One region of the Mitsuaria sp. MSU3D genome, then DNA from elsewhere that is predicted to be linked to it. Evidence: riboswitches for the same ligand, from Rfam matches in the RefSeq annotation. Region 1 holds a riboswitch; the other holds the start of a gene.
The links. A riboswitch is a leader RNA that binds a small molecule or an ion and turns the genes downstream of it on or off. The one in region 1 is predicted to bind S-adenosylhomocysteine.
Positions count from the first base shown of each region.

Region 1 (7,709 bases):
CGCCGAACAGGCGATGCCCGAGGCGCGCCAGCTGCTGGTGACCACCGTGCGCAACATCAGCGTCGAGGACGCGGTGAGGATCGTGCGTGGCGGCGACAACGCGGTGACGCAGTTCTTCGAGGACAAGACCCGCTCGCCGCTGACGACGAAGTTCCTGCCCATCGTCACGAAGGCCACCGAGCGCCAGTCGCTGAGCGAGAAGTACAACGCGGTCGCCGGCAAGGCCTCCGGGTTCGGCCTCATCCGCAAGGAAGACGCCAACCTGCAGGGCTACGTCACCGACAAGGCGCTGGACGGCCTGTACTTCATGATCGGCCAGGAGGAGAAGAAGATCCGCCAGGACCCGGTCGGCACCGGAAGCGCCATCCTGAAGAAGGTCTTCGGCGGTTGAGAACGATGGGGCGGGGCGGGGCTTCCTACAATCGAGCCCCATGAACGCCCCGACCTCCGCCCGTCCCGCCGTCGCCTACACCCGCGGCGCCGCCTTGCCTGCCATCCTGGCGCAACGCATCGCCGTCCTCGACGGCGCGATGGGCACGATGATCCAGCGCTACAAGCTGACGGAAGCCGACTTCCGCGGTGAGCGCTTCGCCGATCATCCCAAGGACCTCAAGGGCAACAACGACCTGCTGGTGTTGACGAAGCCCGAGGTCATCAGCGAGATCCACCGCCAGTACCTCGACGCCGGCGCCGACATCATCGAGACCAACACCTTCGGCACGACCACCGTCGCGCAGGAGGACTACGGCCTCGAGGCCTACGCCTACGAGATGAACGTCGCCGCCGCGCGCCTGGCGCGCGAGGCCTGCGATGCGTTCAGCACGCCGGAGAAGCCGCGCTTCGCGGCCGGCGCGCTCGGCCCGACGCCGCGCACGGCCTCGATCAGCCCGGACGTCAACGACCCCGGCGCCCGCAACGTCGACTTCGACACCCTGCGCGCGGCCTACTACGACCAGGCCAAGGCAATGCTCGAAGGCGGCGTCGACCTGTTCCTGATCGAGACCATCTTCGACACGCTGAACGCCAAGGCCGCCATCTTCGCGGTCGACCAGCTGATGGACGACACCGGCGAGCGTCTGCCGGTGATCATCTCCGGCACGGTGACCGACGCGTCGGGCCGCATCCTGTCGGGGCAGACGGTGACGGCGTTCTGGCACTCGGTGCGGCACGCGCAGCCGATCGCGATCGGCTTGAACTGCGCGCTCGGCGCGGCGCTGATGCGGCCTTACATCGAGGAACTCTCGAAGGCGGCCGGCGACACGCCGATCTCCTGCTATCCGAACGCCGGCCTGCCCAACCCGATGAGCGACACCGGCTTCGACGAGACGCCGGACGTCACCGGCCGTCTGGTCGGCGAGTTCGCCGCCGCGGGTTTCCTGAACATCGCGGGCGGCTGCTGCGGCACGACGCCGGATCACATCCGGGCGATCGCGCAGAAGGTCTCCGCCTACCAGCCGCGTCGCTGGGGCAGCAAGCTCTTCAGCGGGCTGGTCGCCGAAGAGGTCTGAGCCTCAATACAACTTCAGCATCGCGTCCATGTTGATCCGCAGGCGGATCTCATGCGGCGCGAGGCTGGCCGTGATGGCCTGCGCCTGCAGCCGCGTGTCGCGCAGCACCGGCACGGTCAACGGCGTGCCGCTGCGGCCGACCAGCGAGGCCACGAGCGGCGCGTTGGCGCTGTGGCCGCGCTTGAGCACCATGCCTTCCTCGCCGTTGGCCAGCCGGGCCAACGAGCCCGGCGGGTAGAGACCGATCGCCTTGATCAGCGCGGCACCGGCCTCGTCGGGTTGCTGGAGTTCGTCGAGGTAGACCGCCCGCGCCGCCTGTGCCGCGGACAGCGGCCGGCGGCTGCGTCGCGGGCTGAGGCGGGCGCCATACACGTCGATGCGCCGGAGCAGCCGCGCCATCAGCTCGCCGTCCGATCGGCCCGCCAGGGGGCCCGGACCGGCGTCGTGATGCAGCCGCACGGCGGTCAGCCAGTCCTCGTCGTCCACGCCGATCGCCTGCAGCGTCGCCGCCGCGCGGTCGCCGTGCCCGGCCAACTGCTCGCGCTGCGCGTCGCCGAGCGCTTGCGGACGCATCGCGTGCTGGTCCTGCTGCGCGCCGCTGTCCAGGTTCATCGTCAGCGCCGCCAGGCCGAGCGTGCGACGGCGGCCTTCACCCCAGCCGAGCTGGCGCGTCGTCATCTCGACCAGCGCCAGCGACAGCAGCGCATGCCGCGCGCTGTACTGCAGCGGCTCCTGGCCGGCGTCGTGCACCAGCATCGCCAGCGAGGCGTCCGGCTGCTGCGTCAGCCGGGCCAGCACCTTGTCGAGCAGTTCGCTCAGGCGCAGCAGGAATTCCGGCCGTCGCGGATCACGCAGCACCTGCTGCGCATGCCATTGCAGGTCGGCCCAGATGGCGGTGTGCGCCGGCGACGTCGACTGCGGCATGGGCATCGGACGCGTGGGCTTGTATTCCGCGGTAGCGTTGGCCAGCGCGGACATCGACGCGCCTTGCAGCATCATCGTGTCGAGCTTGTGGGCGAGGGCGCGCTGGTACTCGCGCGTCTCGTGCGCCTGCACCCACGGCCCGCGGGCCAGCAGGTCGCGCACCTGCGGCGTGTCGGGCAGCGGATGCCCGGAGGCGAACAGCAGATGTCCCGCCGCGTCGCGCAGCGAGAACGTCAGCACCTGTCCCACGCGCAGGCTGTTGGGAGGAAGTTGGACCAGATCCACGGTGGCTTCCCATCGACGTGTCGTCGTCTTGTCGTTGTGCCGCGCAGGATACGGGCGCACCTGGGCCGGGAAGGCAATACGGCACGAACAAACCAGGGCCGGACCGGTAGAATGCACGCTGTTCCCGCTACCAGCAAGGCCGCACCGCGCCCCTGCGGCGGCGGTGGTTTCCGAGGAGCGTTGCGACAGGTCCCGTCACCCGGGTTCCCGCCAGGCTCGGAACGGCGGTGTCGGACCCCTGGACCCCGCCTCACAACGGCGCTCACCGACCCGCGTTCCGCGGGGTTGCGGTGAGTTGCGCGGCCCCGTCTTTCGTTTCAGCTCACGTCCAGCTTCGAAAAGCGCCGCCGCCATGTCCGCCCCGAATTCCGCCTCCGCTTCCGCTGCTTCCGATCTTTCCGCCGCGCCGGCCTCGCCCGTGGCCGTGCCGCCGATGAAGCTCTCCGGCCTGGAGCCGGTGAACATCGGCGCCGGCACGCTGTTCGTGAACATTGGCGAACGCACCAACGTCACCGGCTCGAAGGCCTTCGCGCGGCTGATCCTGAACGGCGAGTTCGAGGCCGCGCTGAGCGTCGCCCGTCAGCAGGTCGAGAACGGCGCGCAGGTCATCGACATCAACATGGACGAGGCCATGCTCGACAGCAAGGCCGCGATGGTGCGCTTCCTCAACCTGATCGCCTCGGAGCCCGAGATCGCGCGCGTGCCGATCATGATCGACTCGTCCAAGTGGGAGGTGATCGAGGCCGGCCTGAAGTGCATCCAGGGCAAGGGCATCGTCAACTCGATCTCGCTGAAGGAAGGCGAGACGGAGTTCCGCCGCCAGGCCAAGCTGATCCGCCGCTACGGCGCGGCCACGGTGGTGATGGCCTTCGACGAGACCGGCCAGGCCGATACCTACCAGCGCAAGATCGAGATCTGCACCCGGGCCTACCGCATGCTGGTCGACGAGATCGGCTTCCCGCCCGAGGACATCATCTTCGACCCCAACATCTTCGCGATCGCCACGGGGATCGAGGAGCACAACAACTACGCCGTCGACTTCATCGAGGCGACGCGCTGGATCAAGAAGAACTTGCCCGGCGCGAAGGTCAGCGGGGGCGTTTCGAACGTGTCGTTCAGCTTCCGCGGCAACGAGCCGGTGCGCGAGGCCATCCACACGGTCTTCCTGTACCACGCGATCCAGGCCGGCATGGACATGGGCATCGTCAACGCCGGCATGGTCGGCGTCTACGACGAGATCCCCGCCGACCTGCGCGAGCGCGTCGAGGACGTGGTGCTGAACCGCCGCGAGGATTCGACCGAGCGGCTGCTCGAGGTCGCCGAGACGGTCAAGGGCGCCGCCAAGGACGACAGCGCCAAGCTGGCCTGGCGCGCCGGCGACGTCGCGGCGCGGCTGTCGCATGCGCTGATCCATGGCATCACCGACTTCATCGTCGAGGACACCGAGGAGGCCTGGCAGGGCATCCTTGCCCAGGGCGGCCGGCCGCTGCACGTGATCGAAGGGCCGCTGATGGCCGGCATGAACGTCGTCGGCGACCTGTTCGGCGCCGGCAAGATGTTCCTGCCGCAGGTGGTGAAGAGCGCCCGCGTGATGAAGTCCGCGGTCGCGCACCTGGTGCCCTACATCGAGGAAGAGAAGCGGCTGATGGCCGCCGCCGGCGAGGACGTGCGCTCCAAGGGCAAGATCGTCATCGCGACGGTGAAGGGCGACGTGCACGACATCGGCAAGAACATCGTCACGGTGGTCCTGCAGTGCAACAACTTCGAGGTCGTCAACATGGGCGTGATGGTCCCGTGCCAGGACATCCTCGCGAAGGCCAAGGTCGAGGGCGCGGACATCATCGGGCTGTCGGGCCTGATCACGCCCAGCCTCGAGGAGATGCAGTACGTCGCCGCAGAGATGCAGCGCGACGACTACTTCCGCATGAAGAAGATCCCGCTGCTGATCGGCGGCGCGACGACCAGCCGCGTGCACACGGCCGTCAAGATCTCGCCGCACTACGAAGGCCCGGTGGTCTACGTGCCGGACGCGTCGCGCTCGGTGGGCGTGTGTTCGGAACTGCTGTCGGATGAGCGCGCGACGCGTTTCATCGACGAGCTGAAGTCCGACTACGAGAAGGTCCGCGAGCTCCACGCCAACAAGAAGCAGACCCCGCTGGTGACGCTGGCGCAGGCGCGCGCGAACAAGCACCGCGCCGACTTCACGACCTACACGCCGGCGGTGCCGCGCTTCGTCGGCCGGCGCCAGTTCCGCAACTACGACCTGGCCGAACTTGCGCAGTGCATCGACTGGGGCCCGTTCTTCCAGACCTGGGACCTGGCGGGGCCGTTCCCGGCCATCCTGAAGGACGAGATCGTCGGCGCCGAGGCGCAGCGTGTCTTCAGCGACGGCAAGCGCATGCTGCAGCGGCTGATCGAGGGCCGCTGGCTGACTGCCAGTGGCGTGATGGGCCTGTACCCCGCCGCGCAGGTCAACGACGACGACATCGAAATCTACAGCGACGAGTCGCGCACCGAGGTGCTGATGACCTGGCGCGGCCTGCGCATGCAGACCGAGCGGCCGGTGGTCGACGGCGTGCGCCGGCCCAATCGCGCGCTGGCCGACTTCATCGCCGCCAAGGGCACGGTGCCGGACTACATCGGGCTGTTCGCGGTCACCGCCGGGCTCGGCGTGGACAAGAAGGAGCAGCAGTTCATCGACGACCTGGACGACTACTCCGCGATCATGCTGAAGGCGCTGGCGGACCGCCTGGCCGAAGCCTTCGCCGAACGGCTGCACCAGCGCGTGCGGCTGGATCTGTGGGGGTATGCGGCGGACGAGACCCTCAGCAACGAGGAACTCATCGCGGAGTCGTATCGCGGCATCCGTCCGGCGCCGGGCTATCCGGCCTGCCCGGATCACCTGGTCAAGCGGGACATGTTCCGCGTGCTCCAGGCCGAGGACATCGGCATGGCGCTCACCGAGGGCATGGCGATGACGCCGGCGGCCAGCGTGAGCGGCTTCTACCTGGCGCATCCGGAGGCGACGTACTTCAACGTCGGCCGCATCGGGGACGACCAGGTCGCCGACTGGGCGGCACGGATGGCGCTCGACCATCAGGCCGCGCAACGGGCGCTGGCGCCGCTGCTCGGCTGACGCGCGACGCGTCCGCGCAACGAAAGCCGCAGGACGCGGCCTTGTCCTACAGGCGGCGTTTCACCCCTTTACAAACGGGACAGTTTTAGGCCCCCGCGACTTGTAACAGCGTGGCATTCTTCGCTCATCCCCCGAGATAGGGGAAAACCATAAGAGGTGAATCATGGCGTTGAATACCAATCAGAAGATCGCGGCTGGGGCCGTTGGGGCGACCGTGCTGGTCGTGGCGGCCTTCTTCGCGGGCCGGCAGGCCGCGCCGACCTTGCCGGACTCGCCGGTGGCGGCGACCGAGCAGCAAGGCAACGTCGTCGACCGCAATGGCGCCAACGCCGCGGACGAGGCCCGGGCGGCCCGCCGCTCCGGCGATGACGCCGTCCAGCAGCGTCCGGCCAACGACTCGCGCCGCGTCGCGCAGCAGCAGGCGCCGCGCGACGGCGGTTCGACCGGTTATGCGGACAACGCCGGCACGTCCGGCGCGGGCCAGACCGAGTCCCGCCTGTGCGCATCCTGCGCGACGGTGCTGTCGGTCCGTACCGAGGCGCGTGAAGGCCAGGGCACGGGCATCGGCGTCGTTGGCGGCGCGGTGGTCGGCGGCCTGTTGGGCAGCGCGGTCGGCGGCGGCACGGGCAAGAAGATCGCCACGGTCGGCGGTGCGGTCGCGGGCGGCTACGCCGGCAACGAGATCGAGAAGCGCCAGCGCAGCACCACCGTGTGGGTGGTCAAGATGCGCAACGCCGACCAGAGCAACCGCACGATGACGTTCAGCCACGACCCGGGTGTGCAGAACGGCGACATCGTGCGCGTGAGCGACGGTCAGCTGATCCGCCAGTAAACGCTGCGTCCCGGGCTTGCCCGGTGTTGCGACCGACGCCGACCTCCGAGTCGGCGTTGTCGTTTTCGAAGCGCCGACCCGGGCCGGCTACTGCCCGCTCCATCAGTTCGATCCGAACGAGGACTGACACGGGCGCTCCGTCATCGCTCACGCATCGCGCCCCGGCAGCGCGCGGCGCCACTGGATCGCTTCGGAGACATGCGATGCCGTGATGGCGTCACTCTCCGCCAGGTCGGCGACAGTGCGCGCGATGCGCATCACTCGATGGAAGCTGCGCGCGGACCAGGCCAGCCGCGCCGCGGCGCGATGCAGCATCGCTTCGGCTTCCGGCGCCATGGCGAGATGCCGGTCCAGTTGTCCCGCCCCGAGCAGTCCGTTGGTGCATCCCTGCCGACGGATGGCGCGGTCACGGGCCACGGCCACGCGGGCGGCAACGGCAGCGCTGGTCTCGCCGTCCGCGGCCGCCGACAGGATCGCGGGCGGCAGCACCGGCACCTCCACCGTCAGATCGATGCGATCCAGCAGCGGACCTGAGAGGCGGTTCTGATAACGCGTGACCTGATCCGGCGAACATCGGCAGGCCTTGGTCGGATTGCCGAGGTGTCCGCAGGGGCAGGGGTTCATCGCCGCGATCAGTTGGAAGCGCGCCGGGAACTCCGCTTGATGCGCCGCGCGCGAGATGTGGACGCGGCCGGTCTCGAGCGGTTCGCGCAGGGCTTCGAGTGACATGCGCTGGAACTCCGGCAGTTCGTCGAGAAAAAGCACGCCGTGCTGGGCGAGGGTGATCTCGCCCGGCCGCGGCGGCGAGCCGCCGCCGATCATCGCGGCGGACGAGGCGCTGTGATGCGGCGCGCGGAAGGCGCGTTGCGCCCACATTGACGGGCGGAACTGGCCGTTGGCGCTGAGCAGCGCGGCGGACTCCAGCGCCTCGGACTCCGACAAGGGCGGCAGCAGCGTCGGCAGCCGCTGCGCGAGCATCGATTTGCCGGTACCCGGCGGGCCGACCAGGAGGATGCTCAATGCG
Region 1 is NZ_CP200314.1:5,364,602-5,372,310, forward strand. It holds gene AC1VNM_RS23610 (DUF4197 domain-containing protein) at 1-391, shown strand, start outside; gene AC1VNM_RS23615 (homocysteine S-methyltransferase family protein) at 432-1,508, shown strand; gene AC1VNM_RS23620 (HD-GYP domain-containing protein) at 1,512-2,717, opposite strand; S-adenosyl-L-homocysteine riboswitch at 2,884-2,988, shown strand; gene metH (methionine synthase) at 3,070-5,853, shown strand; gene AC1VNM_RS23630 (glycine zipper 2TM domain-containing protein) at 6,017-6,685, shown strand; gene AC1VNM_RS23635 (YifB family Mg chelatase-like AAA ATPase) at 6,833-7,709, opposite strand, start outside.

Region 2 (7,709 bases), 340 kb from region 1:
TCGTGCGCAAGCCGGAGGAGGCGCTGCCCTATCTGCAGGTGCCCGGCACGCTGGCGATCGTCGGCGAAGCGGACGCGGCATTGGGAGACATCGTCCCGAACAATCCGCCCGACGTGCTGAACCCGCTGCACTACGCGCGCGCCGCGAAGACCGACTACGAGCTGCTGCGCCTGCGCGAGGCGTCGGCGCTGGGCGCCAAGGCGCATCTGGCGTCGCAGCGCGCCTTCCGCGACGGGCGGTCCGAGGCGGCCATCCACAACGCCTATCTGGACGCCTGCGGCTTCGCGGAGCGCGACCTGCCCTACGGCAACATCGTCGCGCTCAACGAGCACGCGGCGGTGCTGCACTACCAGTACCAGGACCAGCGCGCGCCGTCGCAATCGCTGTCGCTGCTGGTGGATGCGGGCGCGCACAGCTGCGGCTACGCGTCGGACATCACCCGCACGACCGGCAACGGCGACGCGTCGTTCCAGGCGCTGATCGATGCGATGGAGGCCTCCCAGCTGCGGCTGGTCGACCGCGTGCGCGCGGGCGTGGACTATCGCGACATCCACCTGGACTCCCACCGCGAGATCGCCGGGGTGCTGCGCCAGCTCGGCATCGTGAAGATGGACGAGGACGCGATGGTCGCGCAAGGCGTGACGTCGACGTTCCTGCCGCACGGCATCGGCCACCTGCTGGGCTTGCAGGTCCATGACATCGGCGGCTTCATGGCCGGCGAGGACGGCGGGACGATCGCCAAGCCGGAAGGCCATCCGTACCTGCGCCTGACGCGCGTGCTGCAGCCCGGCATGGTCGTGACGATCGAGCCGGGCCTGTACTTCATCCCGATGCTGCTGGACAAGCTGCGCGCGACGCCCGCGGCGGCGAACGTGGATTGGGCGCTGGTGAAGCACCTGAGCGCGTTCGGCGGTGTCCGCATCGAGGACGATGTCGCCTGCCGCGAAACGGGCGCGCCGGAGAACCTGACGCGGGACGCGTTCGCGGCGCTGAGCTGACGCGGCGAGAGGCGCTCGCTGTCGGGCAATGAAGAAGGGGTCCTGACGGACCCTTTCTTTCATCTGCACTCAGCTGCGCCGATCAGAACCGGTACCCGACGCCCACGCCCACCAGCAGCGGATCGATCTTGAACTTCCCGACGTTCACGCCCTTGGCGCGGACTTCGGTGTCCATCTGGATCTTCTTCACGTCGACGTTGATCGACCACTGCTTGTCGAGCATCACGTCGAAGCCGGCCTGCGCGGCCAGGCCAATGCTGTGCTTCTTGATGCTCGGTTGCAGCGCCGTCTGCACGGCCGGGTCGAAGTGGACGCCGGAGAAGCTCGTGTAGTTGAGGCCAGCGCCGACATAGGGGCGGAAGGTCCCTTCCGGGTTGAAGTGGTACTGCAGCGTCAGTGTCGGCGGCAGGTGCTTCACCGTGCCGATGCGCGTGCCGTTGCTGTAGAGCTTGTGACGCTGCGGTACGGTCAGGATCAGCTCGGTGGCCCAGTTCGGGGTCAGGAAGTAGCTGAAGTCGAGCTCGGGGATCGTCTTGCGGCTCAGCGACAGCCCCAGTCCGGTCTTGTCCTTGTCCGCCGGGTCGATGTTCACCGCGCGGGCGCGATACACCCACGGGCTGCTCTGCGCGTGGGCCGACGGTGCCAAGGCGGCGAGCGCCGCGAGTGCGACGGCCGCGACGATGGCGGGGTGGAAAGAGGCGAGGGCGGTGGTGCGGGACATGCGGTCACTCCTGGTCAATGGGATGACCGGGATTGAACGCGGACCGCTCCGTGAGAACCTTGACCGTTCACAAGGAACGGCGGCGAACCGGAGCGGTTCCCTGCGATGGCGCGGAGCGCTTGCGCCTTATCAAGCTTTCGCGGCGAGACCGAGGCGTTCACACAACGCCAGCGTCAGTGCGCTCTGGTTGAGCGAATAGAAGTGCAACCCCGGCACGCCGCCTGCGATCAGCCGTTCGCAGAGCCGCGTGACGACGTCCAGGCCGAAGGCGCGCACCGAGGCGGCGTCGTCCATGTAGCCCTCCATCTTCAGCGCGACCCAGCGCGGGATCTCGATGCCGTCGCGTTGCGCGAACTGCGCGATCCGCGCGAAGTTGTTGATCGGCATGATGCCCGGCACGATCGGCACGTCCACGCCGATCGCCCGCGTCGCGTCGACGAAATGGAAGTAGGCATCGGGGTTGTAGAAGAACTGCGTGATCGCGCCGCTGGCGCCGGCGCGCACCTTGTCCGCGAAGAACTGCAGGTCGCGCGCCGCGTAGCGCTGCTGCGGGTGGTACTCGGGATAGGCGGCGACCTCGATGTCCCAGTCCGCGCCTTGCGTCTCGCGGATGAAGCGCACCAGTTCGGCTGCGTAGCGGAACTCGCCCGCCGTCGCCGTGCCGCTGGGCAGGTCGCCGCGCAGCGCGACGACGCGCCGGATGTTCTGTGCGCGGTAGGTCGCCAGGATCTCCGCGATGTTCTCGCGCGTCGAGCCCACGCAGGACAGGTGCGGCGCCGCCTCGAAGCCGGACGAGGCGATGTCCGCGACGGTCGACAGCGTCTTCTCGCGCGTCGATCCGCCCGCGCCGTAGGTGACGCTGAAGTACTGCGGATTCACCGCGCGCAGCTCCTGCACGACGGTCTTCAGCTTCTCGGTGCCGACGGGCGTGTTGGGCGGGAAGAATTCGATGCTGACAGGCGTCGTCATGGTTTCTGAACCCAGATGAAAAATTCGGTGTTGCCGTCGCCGCCGGTGACGGGGCTTTCGAACCAGCCCCTGACGACGAGGTCGCGCTTCTCGGCGGCCGCCACGGCCTGCTCCTTGAGCACGACGTATTGCGCCTTGTCCTTGACGATGCCGTTCTTGTTCAAGGCCTTCGGGCCCAGCTCGTACTGCGGCTTGATCAGCAGCAGCGCCTGGCCTTGCGGCTTGAGCCAACCGACCACGTGCTTGAGCGTGCCGATCATCGAGATGAAGCTCAGGTCGCCCACGACCAGATCGAAGGGCGCCTCGGGGACGTAGTCCTTCACGTGCATGCCTTCATGGGCCGTGACGCGCGGGTCCGCCTTCAAGGTCTCATGCAGCTGGCTGTGGCCGACATCGATGCCGGTCACGTGCGCCGCGCCGGCCTTGAGCAGCACGTCGGTGAAACCGCCCGCGCTCTGGCCCATGTCCAGCGCCGAGAGGCCTGCCACCGACACACCGACCTTGGCCAGCGCACCTTCGAGCTTGAGCCCGCCGCGCGAGACGTAACGCAGCTCGGCGTCGTCCGTCACGCGCAGGGGGGTGGTCTCGGGCAGGTCCTCGCCGCACTTGCGCACGACGGTCCAGCCCTTGGGGCCTTCCCACTCGACCGCACGCGCGTCGATCAGCCGCTGGGCGGCCGAGCGCGTGGGCGCCAGGCCAAGGGAGAGAAGCAGCTGGTCAGCACGCATGGGTCGGGTCTCGGGTCAGGCTAGGGTCAGTGGATCAATAGCGATAGGTGTCGGGCTTGTACGGGCCTGACTTCGACACGCCGATGTACGCGGCCTGCTCGTCCGTCAGCTCGCTCAACTGCGCGTTCAGCGTCTTCAGCTGCAGGCGGGCGACGTGCTCGTCCAGGTGCTTGGGCAGCACGTAGACCTGGCCGACGGCGTAGGCGTCCTTGTGCGCGAACAGCTCGATCTGGGCGATCGTCTGGTTGGCGAAGCTGGACGACATCACGTAGCTCGGGTGGCCCGTACCGCAGCCCAGGTTCACCAGACGGCCCTTGGCCAGCAGGATGATCCGCTTGCCGTCGGGGAAGATCACGTGGTCGACCTGCGGCTTGATCTCTTCCCACTCGTACTTCTCGATCGAGGCGATGTCGATCTCGTTGTCGAAGTGGCCGATGTTGCAGACGATGGCGTTGTGCTTCATCGCGGCCATGTGCTCATGGCGGATCACGCCCTTGTTGCCGGTCGTGGTGACGAAGATGTCGGCCTTGTCGGCGGCGTATTCCATCGTCACGACGCGGAAGCCCTCCATCGCGGCCTGCAGCGCGCAGATCGGGTCGATCTCGGTGACCCACACCTGCGCCGACAGCGCGCGCATCGCCTGGGCCGAGCCCTTGCCCACGTCGCCATAACCGGCGATCACGGCGATCTTGCCGGCGATCATCACGTCCGTGGCGCGCTTGATGCCGTCCACCAGCGACTCGCGGCAGCCGTACAGGTTGTCGAACTTGCTCTTCGTGACCGAGTCGTTGACGTTGATCGCGCGGAACAGCAGCGTGCCCTTGGCCGACATTTCCTTCAGGCGGTGCACGCCCGTGGTCGTCTCTTCCGTGACGCCGATGATCTCGGCGCTCTTGCGGGTGTACCAGGTGGCGTCCTCGGCGACCTTCTTCTTGATCGCGGCGAACAGGATGCGCTCTTCCTCGCTGCCCGGGTTGGCCAGCACGGACAGGTCCTTCTCGGCCTTCTGGCCCAGGTGCATCAGCAGCGTCGCGTCGCCGCCGTCGTCCAGGATCATGTTCGGGCCTTCGCCCGGCGTGCCCTTGGCGCCGAAGTCGAAGATGCGGTGCGTGTAGTCCCAGTAGTCCTCCAGCGTCTCGCCCTTGTAGGCGAAGACGGGCGTGCCGACGGCGACCAGCGCGGCGGCGGCGTGGTCCTGCGTCGAGAAGATGTTGCACGAGGCCCAGCGGACTTCCGCGCCCAGCGCCTGCAGCGTCTCGACCAGCACGGCGGTCTGGATCGTCATGTGCAGCGAGCCGGTGATGCGCGCGCCCTTGAGCGGCTGCGCGGCGGCATATTCCTCGCGGATGGCCATCAGCGCGGGCATCTCGCTCTCGGCGATCTTGATCTCCTTGCGGCCCCACGCGGCCAGCGACAGGTCTTTGATCAGGTACTGGTCTTGGGCCAGCGGCTTCAGTTGGGCGTTCATGCGGACTCCTGCGAAGAAGGGCCGTCGACACCAACGATCAGGACGCGGGGAGATGCGGAGAGGGCATTTGCCGCTCGGTCCTCACCCGGCCAACGAAGGGTCGACGGGTGAGCGCGGTTGCCATTGCCGCGGACGTGTCGCCGCGCGGCGGTTCCGAGCCTGGCCTCGATGGGATGGGAGGTCGCAACGCTCCTCGGAACAGGGCGCGATTGTAGTCAAGTTCCGGCCGCGGCTCGATGACAGCGTTGCGCTCGGGGCCACAATCGCCCCCCATGCGAACGATCCCCCCGCTCAGCGACTGCCCCCGCGCGGCCTGGCTCCCCCTGCGCGGGGTGCTGACGGACATCGACGACACCCTGACGGCGGATGGCGCCATTGCCCCGGCGGCACTGGACGCGCTGCACCGGCTGCACGCGGCCGGCGTGCCGGTCATTGCGATCACGGGGCGCCCGGCCGGCTGGAGCGAACCGTTCGCGATGGCCTGGCCCCTGCGGGGGATCGTCGCGGAGAACGGTGGGGTGCTGCTGCATCGCGAAGGGGAGGCGCTCGCGACCGAATTTGCCCAGGACGACGCGACGCGATTGGCGAACTTCGCGCGACTGCAGGCGTGCGCGCGGGAGATCGTGGCGACCGTGCCCGGCGCCGTGCTCGCGCGCGACAGCGCCGGCCGGCTGACCGACATCGCCGTCGATCACAGCGAGTTCACGACGCTCGACGACGACGCGATCGCCGCCGTCTGCGACCGGATGCGCGCGCATGGGCTGGTGGCGACGGTCAGTTCGATCCACGTCAACGGCTGGATCGGCGATCACAGCAAGTGGACCGCGGCGCAGTGGGCGGTGAAGCGGCTGACGGGCCTGGACTTCGATCCCGCCGAGTGGGTGTATGTGGGCGACTCGACGAACGATCAATTGATGTTCGAACGCATGCCGCTGTCGGTGGGCGTCGCCAACATCGCGCGTTTCCTGCCGATGCTGGACCACCCGCCCGCTTATGTCACCGCGACCGAGCGCGGCGACGGCTTCGCGGAAGTGGCCCGGGCGCTGCTGTCGACGCGCGGGTAGGCCGGCTCGTCGGCGACCGGGCGGTGGGGACGCGGCTGGCGGCCCTCGACCGGGTCCCAGGCATGACGGCCGACCAGCGCGGAGACGCCCGGCCAGTCATGCCCGCGCGGCAGTACCCGGGCCAGCGCCGCATGGCTGACCCGGCCCCCGAGGGCGACCAGACGCTCCGCCACCTCGATCCGCCGGCGGCGCAGCCGCGGCAGCAGCCAGCGATTGGTCGGACGCTCCCGAAGCACGCTGGGATGCGGCATGCAGCGGTGCTCCGCCATCAGCAGGTGGCGCAGCAGGATCTCGAGTCCGAATGGATCGAGGCCTCGCCAATCAGTGCTCAACCGCGCCAGCGCGAAGCGTAGATTGGCCTGCGCGTCGGAATGCGCGACATGGAAGCGGTTCTGGCCGGTCATGAACATCTGGACCTCCGGAGGGCGGGAGCACCGCGCCGCTGTGGCAAGTGCGGCGCCTGTCCTTGATGTCGGCCATCGAGCCTCAGTTCTGAACCGGGGGATGTCCCCGAAAACGTCACGAAAGGAAAGCACCCCGTGGAGGGGGCGGCGGACTCGCCAAAAGGAAAGGGCCGCGCGAGGCGGCCCTTCGGGTGGGGTTCGGAGAATCGTCAGGACTTCGACGTTCAGGACGCCTCGGGATGGCGCGACTTCCAGGCACGCAGGGCCTGCCGGTACGCGTCCATCGCCAGATCGTGCAGGTCGAAGATGCACGGGTCGCAGCCGTTGCCGCAGCACGCATCGATGTCCGGCTGCGGCGGCGGCACGGGCATCGGATCGTCGCCGGCCTCGAGCGAGGCCGGAACGGCGGCGGAGTCGGACTGGGCGTCGGTCATGGCTGGCGATTCTCGCGCGGGGGGCCTGGGGCCTCCCGCGGCAAGGCGCGTCAGCGACGGACCGGCGGCGGGCCCGAGTGGTTCGAACGCTGCAGGTGACGGAAGGTGATCCGGCCCTTGGTCAGGTCGTACGGCGACATTTCCAGGGAGACGGCATCGCCGGCCAGGATGCGGATGTGATGCTTGCGCATCTTGCCGCCCGTGTAGGCGATGACCTGATGGCCGTTTTCCAGCGTCACGCGAAAGCGCGAGTCCGGCAGGATTTCGTTGACGACACCCTGCATCTCGATCAGTTCTTCCTTGGCCATATGGCTTGCTCCATTCTTGAAAATGAAAAGGGCGCCAGCCGCGGTCTGCCGCAGGCCCTCGCCTCGGGAATCAGCGGCGCGCGGCTCAGTGGCTGCGCGCCCAGGCGGTGCCTTCGGTCTCCGCGTAGCGCAACGCGGCGCGGCGGGTCTCGAAGGTCGGCACGAATCGCATGACACGATCAATGCTGGCCATGCCGCGTCCCGACTGGATCGAGACGGCCGCGGCGAATCCGCCGTCGGCATGGGGTTTGGTCATCGGTGAGACAAGGAATCGCCCCACCTCAATGCGTTTGTTCTGCATCGTTATTTTGAGGTGTGCGCCTTGACAGGCAATCGCAATAAGCAACCGTCTTGGCGCGGTGTGGGAAGGTGTGTCACTCCGATTCGATGATACGAACAGAAGAGGCACGGAAAGTGGCTTCTGATGCCAATCAGCCGAATGGCGAACAGGCAGACCGAAGCCAGAAACGCTCAAGCGCACGAACCGGGGGGTGATGCTGGTGCGAGCCGCTCGCAGAAGGGTCCTTGGGAGGGACCGGAGGGGCTGCAGAAGAAGACCTGAAGAGGGTGGTCTTGTGCGAGTCAAGTCGGGGAATATAACACAAGGGCCGTTGG
Region 2 is NZ_CP200314.1:5,702,928-5,710,636, forward strand. It holds gene pepQ (Xaa-Pro dipeptidase) at 1-998, shown strand, start outside; gene AC1VNM_RS25190 (OmpW/AlkL family protein) at 1,081-1,719, opposite strand; gene metF (methylenetetrahydrofolate reductase [NAD(P)H]) at 1,849-2,688, opposite strand; gene AC1VNM_RS25200 (TlyA family RNA methyltransferase) at 2,685-3,416, opposite strand; gene ahcY (adenosylhomocysteinase) at 3,451-4,884, opposite strand; S-adenosyl-L-homocysteine riboswitch at 4,987-5,085, opposite strand; gene AC1VNM_RS25210 (HAD family hydrolase) at 5,157-5,948, shown strand; gene AC1VNM_RS25215 (hypothetical protein) at 5,876-6,358, opposite strand; gene AC1VNM_RS25220 (oxidoreductase-like domain-containing protein) at 6,577-6,786, opposite strand; gene infA (translation initiation factor IF-1) at 6,837-7,094, opposite strand; gene AC1VNM_RS25230 (hypothetical protein) at 7,180-7,350, opposite strand.
Region 2: another riboswitch for S-adenosylhomocysteine. It lies ahead of ahcY (adenosylhomocysteinase); the one in region 1 lies ahead of metH (methionine synthase).